Regions from separate parts of the Labrys okinawensis genome, predicted to be linked through region 2. Evidence: predicted binding sites of a transcription regulator. Region 2 holds the regulator's gene; each other region holds the start of a gene.

Evidence for each region. Region 2 encodes PhoB, which activates phosphate uptake and scavenging genes when phosphate is short. Its sites were predicted from a motif close to TGTCATNNANCTGTCAT; they were not measured.
Region 1: ACMDCR_RS13010 (acetoacetate decarboxylase) is a predicted target of PhoB. The motif match lies at 2,130-2,146, and genes of this name have one in related genera.
Region 3: ACMDCR_RS26155 (YdcH family protein) is a predicted target of PhoB. The motif match lies at 2,501-2,517, and genes of this name have one in related genera.

What each region holds. Positions count from the first base shown of each region.
Region 1 is NZ_CP178864.1:2,794,951-2,799,064, reverse strand. It holds gene ACMDCR_RS13025 (rhodanese-like domain-containing protein) at 158-583, opposite strand; gene ACMDCR_RS13020 (hypothetical protein) at 871-1,161, shown strand; gene ACMDCR_RS13015 (3-hydroxybutyrate dehydrogenase) at 1,269-2,057, opposite strand; gene ACMDCR_RS13010 (acetoacetate decarboxylase) at 2,249-3,046, shown strand; gene ACMDCR_RS13005 (patatin-like phospholipase family protein) at 3,150-4,114, shown strand, end outside.
Region 2 is NZ_CP178864.1:1,378,355-1,382,468, forward strand. It holds gene ACMDCR_RS06610 (YciI family protein) at 1-209, shown strand, start outside; gene ACMDCR_RS06615 (RNA polymerase sigma factor) at 225-1,457, shown strand; gene phoB (phosphate regulon transcriptional regulator PhoB) at 1,528-2,229, opposite strand; gene phoU (phosphate signaling complex protein PhoU) at 2,245-2,964, opposite strand; gene pstB (phosphate ABC transporter ATP-binding protein PstB) at 3,026-3,838, opposite strand; gene pstA (phosphate ABC transporter permease PstA) at 3,847-4,114, opposite strand, start outside.
Region 3 is NZ_CP178864.1:5,593,148-5,597,261, reverse strand. It holds gene ACMDCR_RS26165 (creatininase family protein) at 41-949, opposite strand; gene ACMDCR_RS26160 (DUF6600 domain-containing protein) at 991-2,121, opposite strand; gene ACMDCR_RS26155 (YdcH family protein) at 2,307-2,486, opposite strand; gene ACMDCR_RS26150 (YdcH family protein) at 2,899-3,105, shown strand; gene ACMDCR_RS26145 (IS110 family transposase) at 3,388-4,114, shown strand, end outside.

The sequences.
Region 1 (4,114 bases), 1.4 Mb from region 2:
CGCTGAAGCCTTTTCGTTTCGCGAGAGACGCGGAATCGAGATCGACAGGCCTTGGGTGACGGAAATAAGCCGCCACAAAACCCCCGTCAGGGCGAGGCATCGCGAGGTCGCGTTCCCTGCCACCGCCGGAGGCTGACTTTGTAATCAAAGGTTGCAGTCAGGCCGCGCGCCGGAAGTTCCCGGGTTCGGCGCCGGTGGCGAAGGGCAGAGCCTCGTCCTCCCAGCCGGTAATGCCGCCGATCATGATCTTCACGCGACGGCCCAGCCGGGCGAGCCTGAGGGCAGCACGGTCGGCGCCGTTGCAATGCGGGCCGGCGCAGTAGGCGACGAACAGCGTGTCTTCGGGCCATTCAGCCAGACGCTCGGCCGTGATCTCGCGATGCGGCAGGTGCAGAGCGCCGGGCACGTGACGGCGCCGATAGGCTTCGGGCGTACCGACCACATGCAGCAGCACGAAGTCCTGGTCACCGGCGCCGAGTGCCTTCGCCACGTCTGAACAATCGGTCTCGAGTGCCAGGCGCTTCTCGAAATGCTCGATGGCGGCGCTGGCCGACGCGGCGGGAATCTCACTGACGGAACTCATCTTCACCTCCTCATTGCGGATGGCGATGTTCTACAGCGGCCGGCCCCTACCCGCTCCTGGCAGGATTGCCAACGATCGTCAAGATCATGCCAATCGCTATCCCGCTGGTGCTCATGCGCAACTGAGCGGCCCGGTCATGACTGAGATCGCCGACGCGCCCGCACATTGCGGCCATACAGCTTTCATCGAATGGCCGCGCCTGCATCGGACGATGAACAGATTTCGTCTCTAGCGTCCCGGTGCCTGGCGGGCCGTTCGTTGCCCGCGGAAGGAGAAAGGAACGTGCCATGAAACTGACGTCCACTCATGTCGAGCGCACCCTGAGCCAGTATCCGGCGAGAGCCATTCCCGACGATCATCCGATGATGCCTCGCTTCAACAGCCAGTTCGGCAATCACACCTTCTTCATCGATGAGAGCGGGCTCATCATCCTCGAACCGGCCGAAGCCGGCGACGATGGCAAGATGACCGGGCGCGTCATCAAGCTCGCGGGCTGGTCGGACGACCGGCACACGACGCTGATGCTGCATGACCGGCAAGTCACCGACATCCTCGTCGTCCTCGACAAGGCTGCCTGAGGCTTGGCTGCCTGAGACTTGGCAGTGTGATATTCGACAACAACAAAACGGGTTTCGGCGGGCACTTGCGCGCGCCGGAACCCGTCTCCTCAGGATACGCCGAAGGCTTATTCCGCCGTCCAGCCGCCGTCGACGGAGAGCGTCGTGCCGGTGATCTGCTTGGCTGAGTCGGTGCACAGGAACAGCGCTATGGCGGCGACCTCGTCGACGGTGACGAATTCCTTGGTCGGCTGAGCGGCGAGCAGCACGTCGTTCTTGACCTGCTCCTCAGTCATGTTGCGAGCCTTCATGGTGTCCGGGATCTGTTTTTCGACCAGCGGCGTCCAGACATAGCCGGGCGCGATGGCGTTGGCGGTGATGCCGTCGCGGGCGACTTCCAACGCCACCGTCTTCGTCAGGCCCGTCACGCCATGCTTGGCGGAGACATAGGCCGACTTGAAGGGCGAGGCGACCAGGGCATGCGCCGAGGAGGTTGAGATGATGCGGCCCCATTTGCGCTGCTTCATGCCCGGCAGCACAGCCTTGATGGCATAGAAGGAAGCGATCAGATTGATGCGGATGATCGCTTCCCATTTGTCGTTGGGAAATTCGTCGATTGGCGAGACGAACTGGATGCCGGCATTGTTGACGAGCACGTCGAGGCTGCCAAAGGCCGCCTCCGCATCCTTGACCATGGCGGTGACTTCCTCGCCATTCATCATGTTGGCGCCGGAATAGCGGCACTTCACGCCGAAATCAGCCTCGATGCTGGCGCGCTCCTTTTCGATGGCATCCGCATCGCCGAAGCCGTTGATCGTGACGTTGGCGCCCTCGGCCGCAAAAGCACGGGCGATAGCGAGGCCGATGCCGCTGGTCGAACCGGTCACCAGGGCATTCTTGGACGTGAGAACAGCCATCTTAAATCTCTTGGGAGGGAAAACGGAGGGGTGGCGCAGATGCGCCAAAGCACCGAAGGCTGGCACGCGCAGATGTCGCCCTTATTACAGCACCTGTGCACTGCGGAATGGACATGGGACTGTCATGCTGCCGTGCAACAAAATGAACGCTTGCCTGTCCATCCCCTTTTTCCGATCCCAAAGGATATCCCGTGGAACAAGCCGACGTTTTGAAGCGCGCCTATGCAATGCCGCTCACCAATCCCTCGTATCCCCCCGGCCCCTATCGCTTTTTCAATCGCGAATACATCATCATCACCTACCGCACCACGCGCGAGGCGCTGGAGAAGGTGGTCCCGGCGCCCCTCGAGATCGACGAGCCGCTGGTGAAGTACGAATTCATCCGCATGCCCGACTCCACCGGTTTCGGTGACTATACCGAAACAGGACAGGTCATCCCCGTTCGCTTCAAGGGCGAGCACGGTGCATATGTCCACTCGATGTATCTCGACGACGACGCGCCCATCGCCGGCGGCCGTGAACTCTGGGGTTTTCCCAAGAAGCTCGCCAAGCCCAGGATCGTTCATGAGGGCGAAGTCGTGGTCGGCACGCTCCATTATGGCAGCGTGCTCTGCGCCACCGGCACTATGGGCTACAAGCACAAGGCGGCGGACCAGGAGGCCATCAAGGCCGCGCTCGAAGCGCCCAACTACCTGATCAAGATCATCCCGCATGTCGACGGCACGCTGCGTATTTGCGAGCTGGTGCGATACCACCTCATCGACGTGAACCTCAAGGAAGCCTGGACGGCGCCGGCCGCCCTCGACCTGCACCCGCACGTCATGGCCGATGTCGCCAAGCTGCCGGTGCTGGAAGTCGTCTCCGCCGTCCACTTCACGGCAGACCTCACCCTTGGCCTCGGCGAAGTCATCCACGATTACCTGGCCGACCAGCCGGCGCGCGAGCCCATCGCCAAGACGATGCTCGATCCGATCGTCTCCCAGGGCTGAAATATTCTCGATGTGCCGGTCTTCGGACCGGCACATCAATGCCAGCCCCGCCCAGCGCGGTGTATTCCGTCGATTTCTGCGTATTTTTCCAAGGACCGCTTCCGTGCTTGAACGCAACAGAGACAAGGCCGCCCGCGCCACCATCGAAGAAATCTCTGCCCAGTATGACCGCATTGCCCTCGTCTTCCAGGGCGGCGGCGCCTTGGGTGCCTATCAGGCCGGCGTCTACGAGGCTCTCGCCAATGCCGGCTGCGAGCCGAACTGGTTGTCGGGGGTCTCCATCGGCGCGATCAATGCCTCGATCATCGCTGGCAACGAACCGCGCCACCGGCTGCAGCGCCTGGAGCAGTTCTGGCAGAAGATCTCGGGCCGCAAGATCTGGGCCTATACGCCCGAGGGCGACATCTACCGCGATATCCGCAACCGCACCTCGTCGTGGATGACCATGTCGCAGGGCCAGCCTGGCTTCTTCAAGCCCCGGTTCCCCAATCCCTGGCTCGAGCAGGCCGGCGCCGAAGGTGCGACCAGCTTCTATGACACCGAGGAACTGCGCCACACGCTGGAGGAAGTGATCGACTTCGACATCCTCAACGACGGGAAGAAGCGCCTGAGCGTCGGAGCGGTCAATGTGCGCACCGGCAATTTTGTCTATTTCGACACAGACCAGGTGCATATCGGGCCCGAGCACATCATGGCTAGCGGCGCCCTGCCCCCCGCCTTCCCCGCCATCCGCATCGAGGGCGAATATTATTGGGACGGCGGCATCGTCTCGAACACGCCGCTGCAATATCTGCTGGACCAGGAGGAAGAGCGCTCCTCGCTGGTGTTCCAGGTCGACCTCTTCAGCGCCCGCGGCGTGCTGCCGCGCTCGATGCCGGATGTGCTGTCGCGCCACAAGGACATCATGTATTCGAGCCGCACGCGCCAGAACACCGATAATTTCAAGCGCATCCATGGCATCAGGACGCATCTGATCGACGCCCTCAAGCGCGTGCCGAAAGAGATGCTGACCAGGGAAGAGCAGAAGCTGATCGAAACCCATGTCAAGCCGGGCGCCGTCAACATCGT
Region 2 (4,114 bases):
CGACCGCTTCGGCCACCACCGTTCGGATCCGCGACGGCAAGACCCAGGTCTTGAACGGGCCTTTTGCTGAGACCAAGGAGCAATTAGCTGGCTATTATCTCATTGATGTGGCCGATCTCGATACGGCCCTGAACTGGGCCTCTCGCTGCCCGGGCGCCGGCGCAGGCTCGGTCGAGGTACGCCCCATCTGGCCGATGGACGAGTATTAAGCGGCCCGACAGGCCGTGCCGCCCTCCGCCTCAAGCCTTGCCGAAAGCGTCGCCCGGCGAAGCTATGGCAAGCTGGTCGCCTTTCTGGCGGCACGCTCCGGCGACGTGGCCGGGGCGGAGGACGCGCTCGCCGATGCCTTCGCGGCGGCGCTGGAGCACTGGCCCGCGAGCGGCATCCCCGACAATCCCGAAGCCTGGCTGCTGACATCGGCCCGCCGGCGCCAGATAGACAACGCCCGCAAGACCAGGCTCCGCCTGGAGAAGGCTGACGACGTCACCAGGCAGATCGAGGAACTTGCGATGATCAGGGAGCAGGATCATGTCATTCCTGACGAGCGCCTGCGCCTGATGTTCGCCTGCGCCCATCCGGCGCTCGATGCCACCGTGCGCGCGCCATTGATCCTGCAAACGGTGCTCGGCTTCGATGCCGCCGCGATCGCCAGCGCCTTCCTGATCTCGCCGGCTGCCATGAGTCAGCGGCTGGTCAGGGCCAAGACCAAGATCAGGCAGGCCGGCATTCCCTTTCGCGTGCCCGAGCGCGAAGAACTGCCGGAGCGCCTCGATACCGTGCTGGAGGCGGTCTACGCCGTCTTCGCCGAAGGCTGGGCCGATCCGGAGGGCTCGCGGCCACGTCGGCGCAACCTTGCTGCTGAAGGCATCTGGCTCGGCCGCCTGATCGCCTCGCTGATGCCGGACGAGCCCGAAGTGCTTGGCCTGCTCGCCCTGATGCTGCATGCCGAGGCGCGCCGCGCCGCCCGCCGCAGTCCGGAGGGCGACTTCGTGCCCCTTGCTCAACAGGATACCCTGCTCTGGGACGAGGAGATGATCGAGGAGGCCGAGGCCCTGCTTGCCCGCGCGGTAAAGAGAGGGCAGATCGGCCGTTATCAGCTGGAGGCAGCGCTGCAGTCGGCCCATGCGATCCGGCGCAGGGGCCTGGCGGTGGACTGGGCGGCGATCGTGCAGCTCTACGACGCGCTCGTCCTGCTGACCCAATCCCCGGTCGCCGCCATCAATCGTGCCGTGGCGCTAGCCCATATCGAGGGCACGGAGGCCGCACTGGCGGCGTTCGACGCATTGCTGGAGGACGCTCGCCTTGCAGAGTACCAGCCCTATTGGGCGGCGCGGGCGGACCTGCTGGCACGAGCGAAACGGTTCGACGAGGCGAGGGACGCCTACATGCGTGCGATCGGGCTGGAAAGCGATCCTGCCATCCGTCGCTACCTGCAAGGGAAGATGGGGCAGGTTTAGTTGCAAGTGCCTTTCAGGGGCGCGGACATCGCGACATGCAAGTATGTCGCTGTGATATCCGCGCTCTCAATCAGCCCTGCTTCGAGAAGGTTTCGTCGAAGGAATAGCCGGCGCCGCGTACCGTGCGGATCGGATCGATCTCGCGCGTGCGGTTCATGGCCTTGCGCAGGCGGCCGACATGCACGTCAACGGTGCGCTCGTCGATATAGACGTCGCGGCCCCAGACGCTGTCGAGCAGCTGTTCGCGGGCGAAGACGCGGCCTGGTGCCTGCATCAGGAATTCCAGCAAGCGGAATTCCGTCGGCCCCAGGCGGATCTCGCGATTGCCGCGATGGACGCGCTTGGTCTCGCGGTCGAGCGAGATGTCGCCGGCCTTGAGCAGGGAGGCGACATGATCGGGCTTGGCGCGGCGCAGGAGGGCCCGCACGCGGGCCGAAAGTTCCGGCACGGAAAACGGCTTGACGACATAGTCGTCCGCGCCGGTGGCAAGGCCGCGGACACGCTCGGCCTCCTCGCCACGGGCGGTGAGCATGATCACCGGCAAGCGCTCCGTCTCTGGCCGCATACGGATGCGCCGGCACAATTCGATGCCCGACAGGCCGGGCAGCATCCAGTCCAACAGCACGAGATCGGGGACGCTCTCGCGCAACCGGATCTCGGCATCGTCGCCCCGTGCCACGCTGTCCACCTCATAGCCCTCGGCCTCGAGATTGTAGCGCAGCAGAAGGGTGAGGGCTTCTTCGTCCTCGACTATCAGAACCTTGGGAGGCATAGCCGGTTCCCCTTGTTACTTAGCCGGCACTGGAAGGTCGACGAGAGACGTACTCGTATCCGCCTTCGGACGTTCGCCGGCAGGGGATTCGCCGGTCACCAGATAATGCACGGTCTCGGCGATGTTGGTGGCATGGTCGCCGATGCGCTCGATGTTCTTGGCGCAGAACAGCAGATGTGTGCAGAAGCCGATATTGCGCGGATCTTCCATCATATAGGTCAGGAGTTCGCGGAAGAGCGAGGTGTACATGGCGTCGATCTCGCCATCCGAACGCCAGACCGAGAGTGCTTCCTCGACATTGCGCTGGGCGAAGGAGTCCAGAACCTGCTTGAGCTGCTCGAGTACGAGGTCGGCCATGTGGTCGAAGCCGCCGAAGAGCTGGTTGGGCTGCATATGGCCCTGGATGGCCACGACGCGTTTGGCGACGTTCTTGCCGAGATCGCCGATGCGCTCGAGGTCGTTGGCGACCCGCAGGGCCGAGACGATCTCGCGCAGGTCCAGCGCCAGCGGCTGGCGCTTGGCGATGATCAGGATGGCGCGTTCCTCGACCTGGCGCTGCAACTTGTCGATCGAGGCGTCGAGATCGATCACCGCCTTCGCGCGCTGGCTGTCGCGCTTGAGCAGAGCTTCCACACTGTCGGCCACGCTCTTTTCGGCAAGGCCACCCATTTCTGCGATCATGTTGCGCAACTCGCGCAATTCCTGATCGAAGGACGTAACGATGTGATCGGACATGCCGTTCTCCAAATTCCTTGTCGCCGCCGTCTATGTGCCGGCTTGAATGCCTGCCCGGGGATCAGCCGAAACGGCCGGTGATGTAATCCTGCGTGCGGCTGTCATTCGGGTTGGTGAAAATCTTGTTCGTCGCCCCGATCTCGATGAGGTCTCCGAGATAGAAGAAAGCGGTGGTGTCGGCGCTGCGCGCCGCCTGCTGCATGTTGTGGGTCACGATCACGATGGTGAAGTCGCGCTTCAATTCGTCGATCAGTTCCTCGATCTTGGCGGTCGAGATCGGGTCGAGTGCCGAGGTCGGTTCGTCGAGAAGCACTACTTCCGGCTTCACCGCGATGGTGCGGGCGATGCACAGGCGCTGCTGCTGCCCGCCGGACATGCCGAGCGCCGAGGCGTTGAGGCGGTCCTTCACTTCGTTCCACAAGGCTGCCTTGGTCAGGCACCATTCGACGCGCTGGTCCATCTCGGCCTTGGAAATGTTCTCATGCAGCCGGACGCCGAAGGAGATATTATCATAGATCGACATCGGGAAGGGCGTCGGCTTTTGGAACACCATGCCGACGCGGGCGCGCAGCACCGCCGGATCGATCTCCTTGCCGATGACATTCTGGCCGTCGAGCATGACCTTTCCCTCGGCGCGCTGGCCGGGATATAGATCATACATGCGGTTTAGCACACGCAGCAGCGTGGACTTGCCGCAGCCCGAGGGGCCGATCATCGCGGTGACCTGACGCTCGGCCACGCTCATGTTGATCTTCTTCAGCGCATGCTTCTCGCCGTAATAGAAGTCGAGGTTTTCGACCTTCAGCTTGACGGGAGCGTTGGGATCGGCAACCGGGCGGTCGGAAACCGCGATCGAGGCGTTGGGTGAGGACATGGGAGCACTCATTTCTTGGGAGCGAGCACGACGCGGGTGATGATGTTCAGGGCCAGCACGCCGATGGTGATGAGGAGGGCGCCGGCCCAGGCGATCGAGACCTGGTTGGGATCGGGGCTCTGGGCGAAGAGGTTGATCGCCAGCGGCAGGCTGGGGAAGGCGCCGCCGAGATCCAGCGTCCAGTTCGAGTTGCCGAAAGCGGTGAAGAGCAGTGGCGCGGTTTCACCGGCGGCGCGGGCCAGCGCCAGCAGGATGCCGGTGATGATCCCGGTGCGG
Region 3 (4,114 bases), 2.8 Mb from region 2:
ACACTCGCTTGAGTGTCGTAGGGACGTCCGCTCTCCCAGGTTACCCGAGCGGGCCCTTCCTCAGCCTCGACAGGTCGAAATCCCTGACATCCCGCAGCAGGTCCACGAAGGCCTGCGCGCCGAACTCGGCCGATTGCGCGCCGTGTTCGCGCGTTGCCTTCGAGGCGTCGCCCGCAGCGCCTTCGGGGCGGATGTCCTGCGCCATCCAGCCGAAGCCCCCCGGGCGGCCGGTGCGCAGATATTTGAAGGTCTGCTCCATCTCGTAGGTCACGGGACGGAAATCCCTGGCGCGGTCCATATGGACAAGCTCGGGTCTGAATTCGAGCATCAGCGCCGTCTCGACCTCGCCTGCATGGATGCCGAGCCGCATCTCATCCTCCGCGAAGGCACCCTTGGGATAGCCGAACATATGCCAGGAAGTGAAGGCGACCAGCATGCCATGACGCACCCGCAGTTCCCGCGCCACGATGTCCATCACCGCCATGTTGCCGCCGTGCGAATTGACGATCAGCAGCTTCTTTACGCCGGCGCGATGAACGCTCTCGCCGATCTCGACCCAGGCGCGCAACACGGTCTCCGCCGACAGGCTGATCGTGCCGGGATATTCCAGATGCTCGTTCGACTTGCCGATCATCTGGATCGGCAGGAAGGTGGCGGGAATGTCGGCGGGAATGAGGGGAATGGCCCGGTCGAGGTAGCCCTGCATGATCATGCTGTCGACGCCGACGGGCAGATGGGGGCCATGTTGCTCGACGGCCGCGATCGGCAGCACGGCAATCCAGGAGGAGGTGTCGGAGGTGCGGAACTCCTCCGTCGTCATCTCGAACCAATGGCGACGGGGCAGGGCAACGGAAGAGGGCATGGCAAGGTCCGGGCAGGAAGGAAAGGCCGGACGATAGAGCGAGGGATCGCGGACTTCCAGTGCGCTGTCGAGACGATATTGAGGCAAAACGGCTCGCCCTGCGATCTCAGGTCAGCGCACGCTCTCTTCTACCGGATCAACGGCTCGTCATAGGGACCGGGTATGCGGCGTGGGCTGCGGGGATAATAGGGCCGGTCGGGATAGTTCTGCGGCGTCAACACCGGCCGAGGCCTTGGATAGGGACGCGGGCGCACATAGGGCGGTACCCAGTCCGCGGGCCGGCGCCGAACCGGCGGGTCGACATAGACGGGAGGCGGCTCGTAAGCGGGGCCTTCCTGCACCAGCACGGGCGGACGGCCCTGGCGGGGAGGCTGGTAGTCCTTGCGCGTGGCGCGCCTCTTGAGGGGTTTCTGGCCCTGCGGCGGAGGCGGCGGCGTCGAGATGTAGGGAGCGGCGGCCGGCGCCACGGCCGGTGGGCAGACGGCCGCATGGCCCGGGCCGATATTGACAGCCGCAGCCGAGGCGGCGGTATTGAGCCAGAGCAGCCATTCGCCCAGGAAGTCCGGCTTCCACGCGATCACCGGACCTGTATCGTAGTCGATCAACGTGGCCGGCGGGGGTAGCACATAGACGGCGATGCCGCGCACAACCCTGATGCTGGTCACTGGTGCGCTGCCCGAGAAGGCTGCAGCGGGGGCGGCGGCCGGCTCAGCGTCGCAGCGATTGGCGAGCTTGGCCGTCTCGATGAAGGTCCATTGCTTGTCGGCGTTGAAGCTTGCCAGCGTGATTTCCTGCTGGTCGCTGTTCGGGGGCGTCGGCGCCCAGCCGGTCCAGTCGCCGCCACTGCGCCATATGACCCAGGCGGGCGCCCATTCGGTACCGGGGATCCAGACCCAGCCGGCCTGGTCGTCATGCGCCCAGCGTCCATAGTGGTGCACAATCTTGCCCCAGGCTGTGGGGTCGTCATAGGTCCAGCCATAGGTGCGGTCGTAGACCCAGTGGCAGGCGGGGTAGGGGTGCCAGCCCGCGGGCAGGGAGGTTGGCTGCCAGACATTGCCGTAACGCTCCGAATAGATGAACTGTCCGAAATTCGACAGCGTCGTCTTGAAGTCCTCGAGTGTGGGCGGCTGGGGCTGTACCGCCGCCGCGGGTGCCGCCTGCGCGGGTGCGGTCAGCCCGGCGATCGGCACGAGCGAGGACATGGCCAGCATCGCCGATGTCAACAGCACAGTTCCGATATTTCCCCTCGTGCCGGCCATCGCATGCCCCTCATGTGGGATGTCACCTCAATCGTGTGACATCATGGGCTCGTCGGCGTGACCTGTCCGTATGATTTGGCACACGAGCGGCGATCGGCTGACGCCTTGCCGGTTGCCCAAAATGAAACCGCCGGCCCCGGATCAACTCCAGGCCGGCGGTTGGGAATGCTCCAGCTTTGGCTGGGTCAGTGCACCGTCCCGGTGCTCTTCAACTTCTCAATTTCATCTTTCAAAAGGAGTTTCTTACGCTTCAGCTCTGCAATCTTGAGATCATCCGAGGAGGGATGCGACAAGGCGATGGTGAGTTCGGTTTCGAGAGCGTGATGCTTACGCTCCAACTCAACCAGATGCGACTGCACAGGCATTAACGGCTCCTTGTTGTCACAGTTCCGACATCTAACGTTCTCACGAAATGCAAGGCTTGTCGAAGGAAAATTCGAGATTTTTAGGCCTTCATCAATTGTGCAAAGCAGCAATTACATTAGTCGGAACAATAGTTTACTAGGCGATACACCAAGGTGCCTGACGCTGAAAAGGGTGCGGAAACAAGGATGTAGCAGCCTTGTTTCATGGTTCCCCCGCCAATGCCCACCAAACGCGTGTAAATAGATGGCGATATCTTTCCACAGCGCTTGCGGGTGACGAATCGCACCGGCATAGTTTGCGCTATAATCCTTCCCCGCGCGGCAACGGGGCAAAGCGAACAAGAATCGCAGTGTGGCTTTCAAGCCAAGGCTGCGCGGTTTGGAACGGAAAGGTAACGGCTTGTCAGATCCGCTGAGTGAGGAGGAGGAAGCCGCGTTCGTGGCGGAACTGGGCCAGCTGCGCCAGGAACACCGCGACCTCGATGCTGCAATCGCCGCGCTTGAACAGGTGGGCTCACCGGATCGACTGCAATTGCAGCGCCTGAAGAAGCGCAAACTTCATCTGAAAGACCGCATCTCCTATATCGAGGACATGCTGACGCCGGATATCATTGCGTAGTTCCTGGGATCGCAGGCCTCCAGCCTGCTCTTCCCTTGCCGGACAGCAATCCGTATCCGAGAGCAGGCAGAGATGCCTGCGATTGTCTATTTCAATCCCATCGTGCAAGCCTAGCTTTTGGATGCCTCCAGCTCGGTGGCCGCCGAGCTGGAGGCGGGAGGGGACGGGTCGTGCCTGCGATAATCGAAGGACTGACTTAGGAGTCTGACCACCCCTCTCTTTTCCATGAGGCCTGAACGGATACCGGCATTGCTCCGGAGACAAGCAGAGGACTTGGAAAAGATGACGAGCAGCCTAGCACACAATGTCGGCACCGACATCGGCAAGGATCATTTGGATGTGGCTGTCCACCCGGCAGGCCTCATCAAGCGCTTTGCCAACACCCAGGCGGGCCATCGCGCCCTGCTTGCCTGGCTTTCTTCCTGGACTGTCGAGCGTGTGGTGTTCGAAGCAACGGGGGCCTATCATCGCGCCTTCGAACGCGCGCTCAACCAGGCCGGCCTGCCGGCCGTCAAGCTCAACCCGCGCCAGGCCCGACGCTTTGCCGAAGGTATTGGCAGGCTGGCCAAGACCGATCGCATCGATGCCATGACCCTGGCCCGCTATGGCCAGGCCGTCCAGCCCGAGCCGACCCTCATCGTCAGCCAGGCCCTTGAGGAGATGAAGCAATTGGCCGCGGCGCGGGACGCCCTGATGAAGATCAAAGTGGCAACCCAGACCCGCCAGCAAACCGCCGAACTCCCCCTGATCAAGCGCCAACTCGCCAAGACACTGGCTCTGACCCAAGCGCAGATAAACGCCATCGACGAGGAGATCGCCAGGCGGGCCGACAAGGATCCCGCCTTCAAGCGCAGAGCCGAAATCCTCGATTCCATCCCCGCCGTGGCACCCATCACAGCTCACGCCATGCTCATCCACATGCCTGAACTGGGCACCCTGTCTCCCCCTCAAGCCGCAAGCCTGGCCGGCCTCGCCCCTGTCCCACGCGACAGCGGCAGCAAAAATGGCA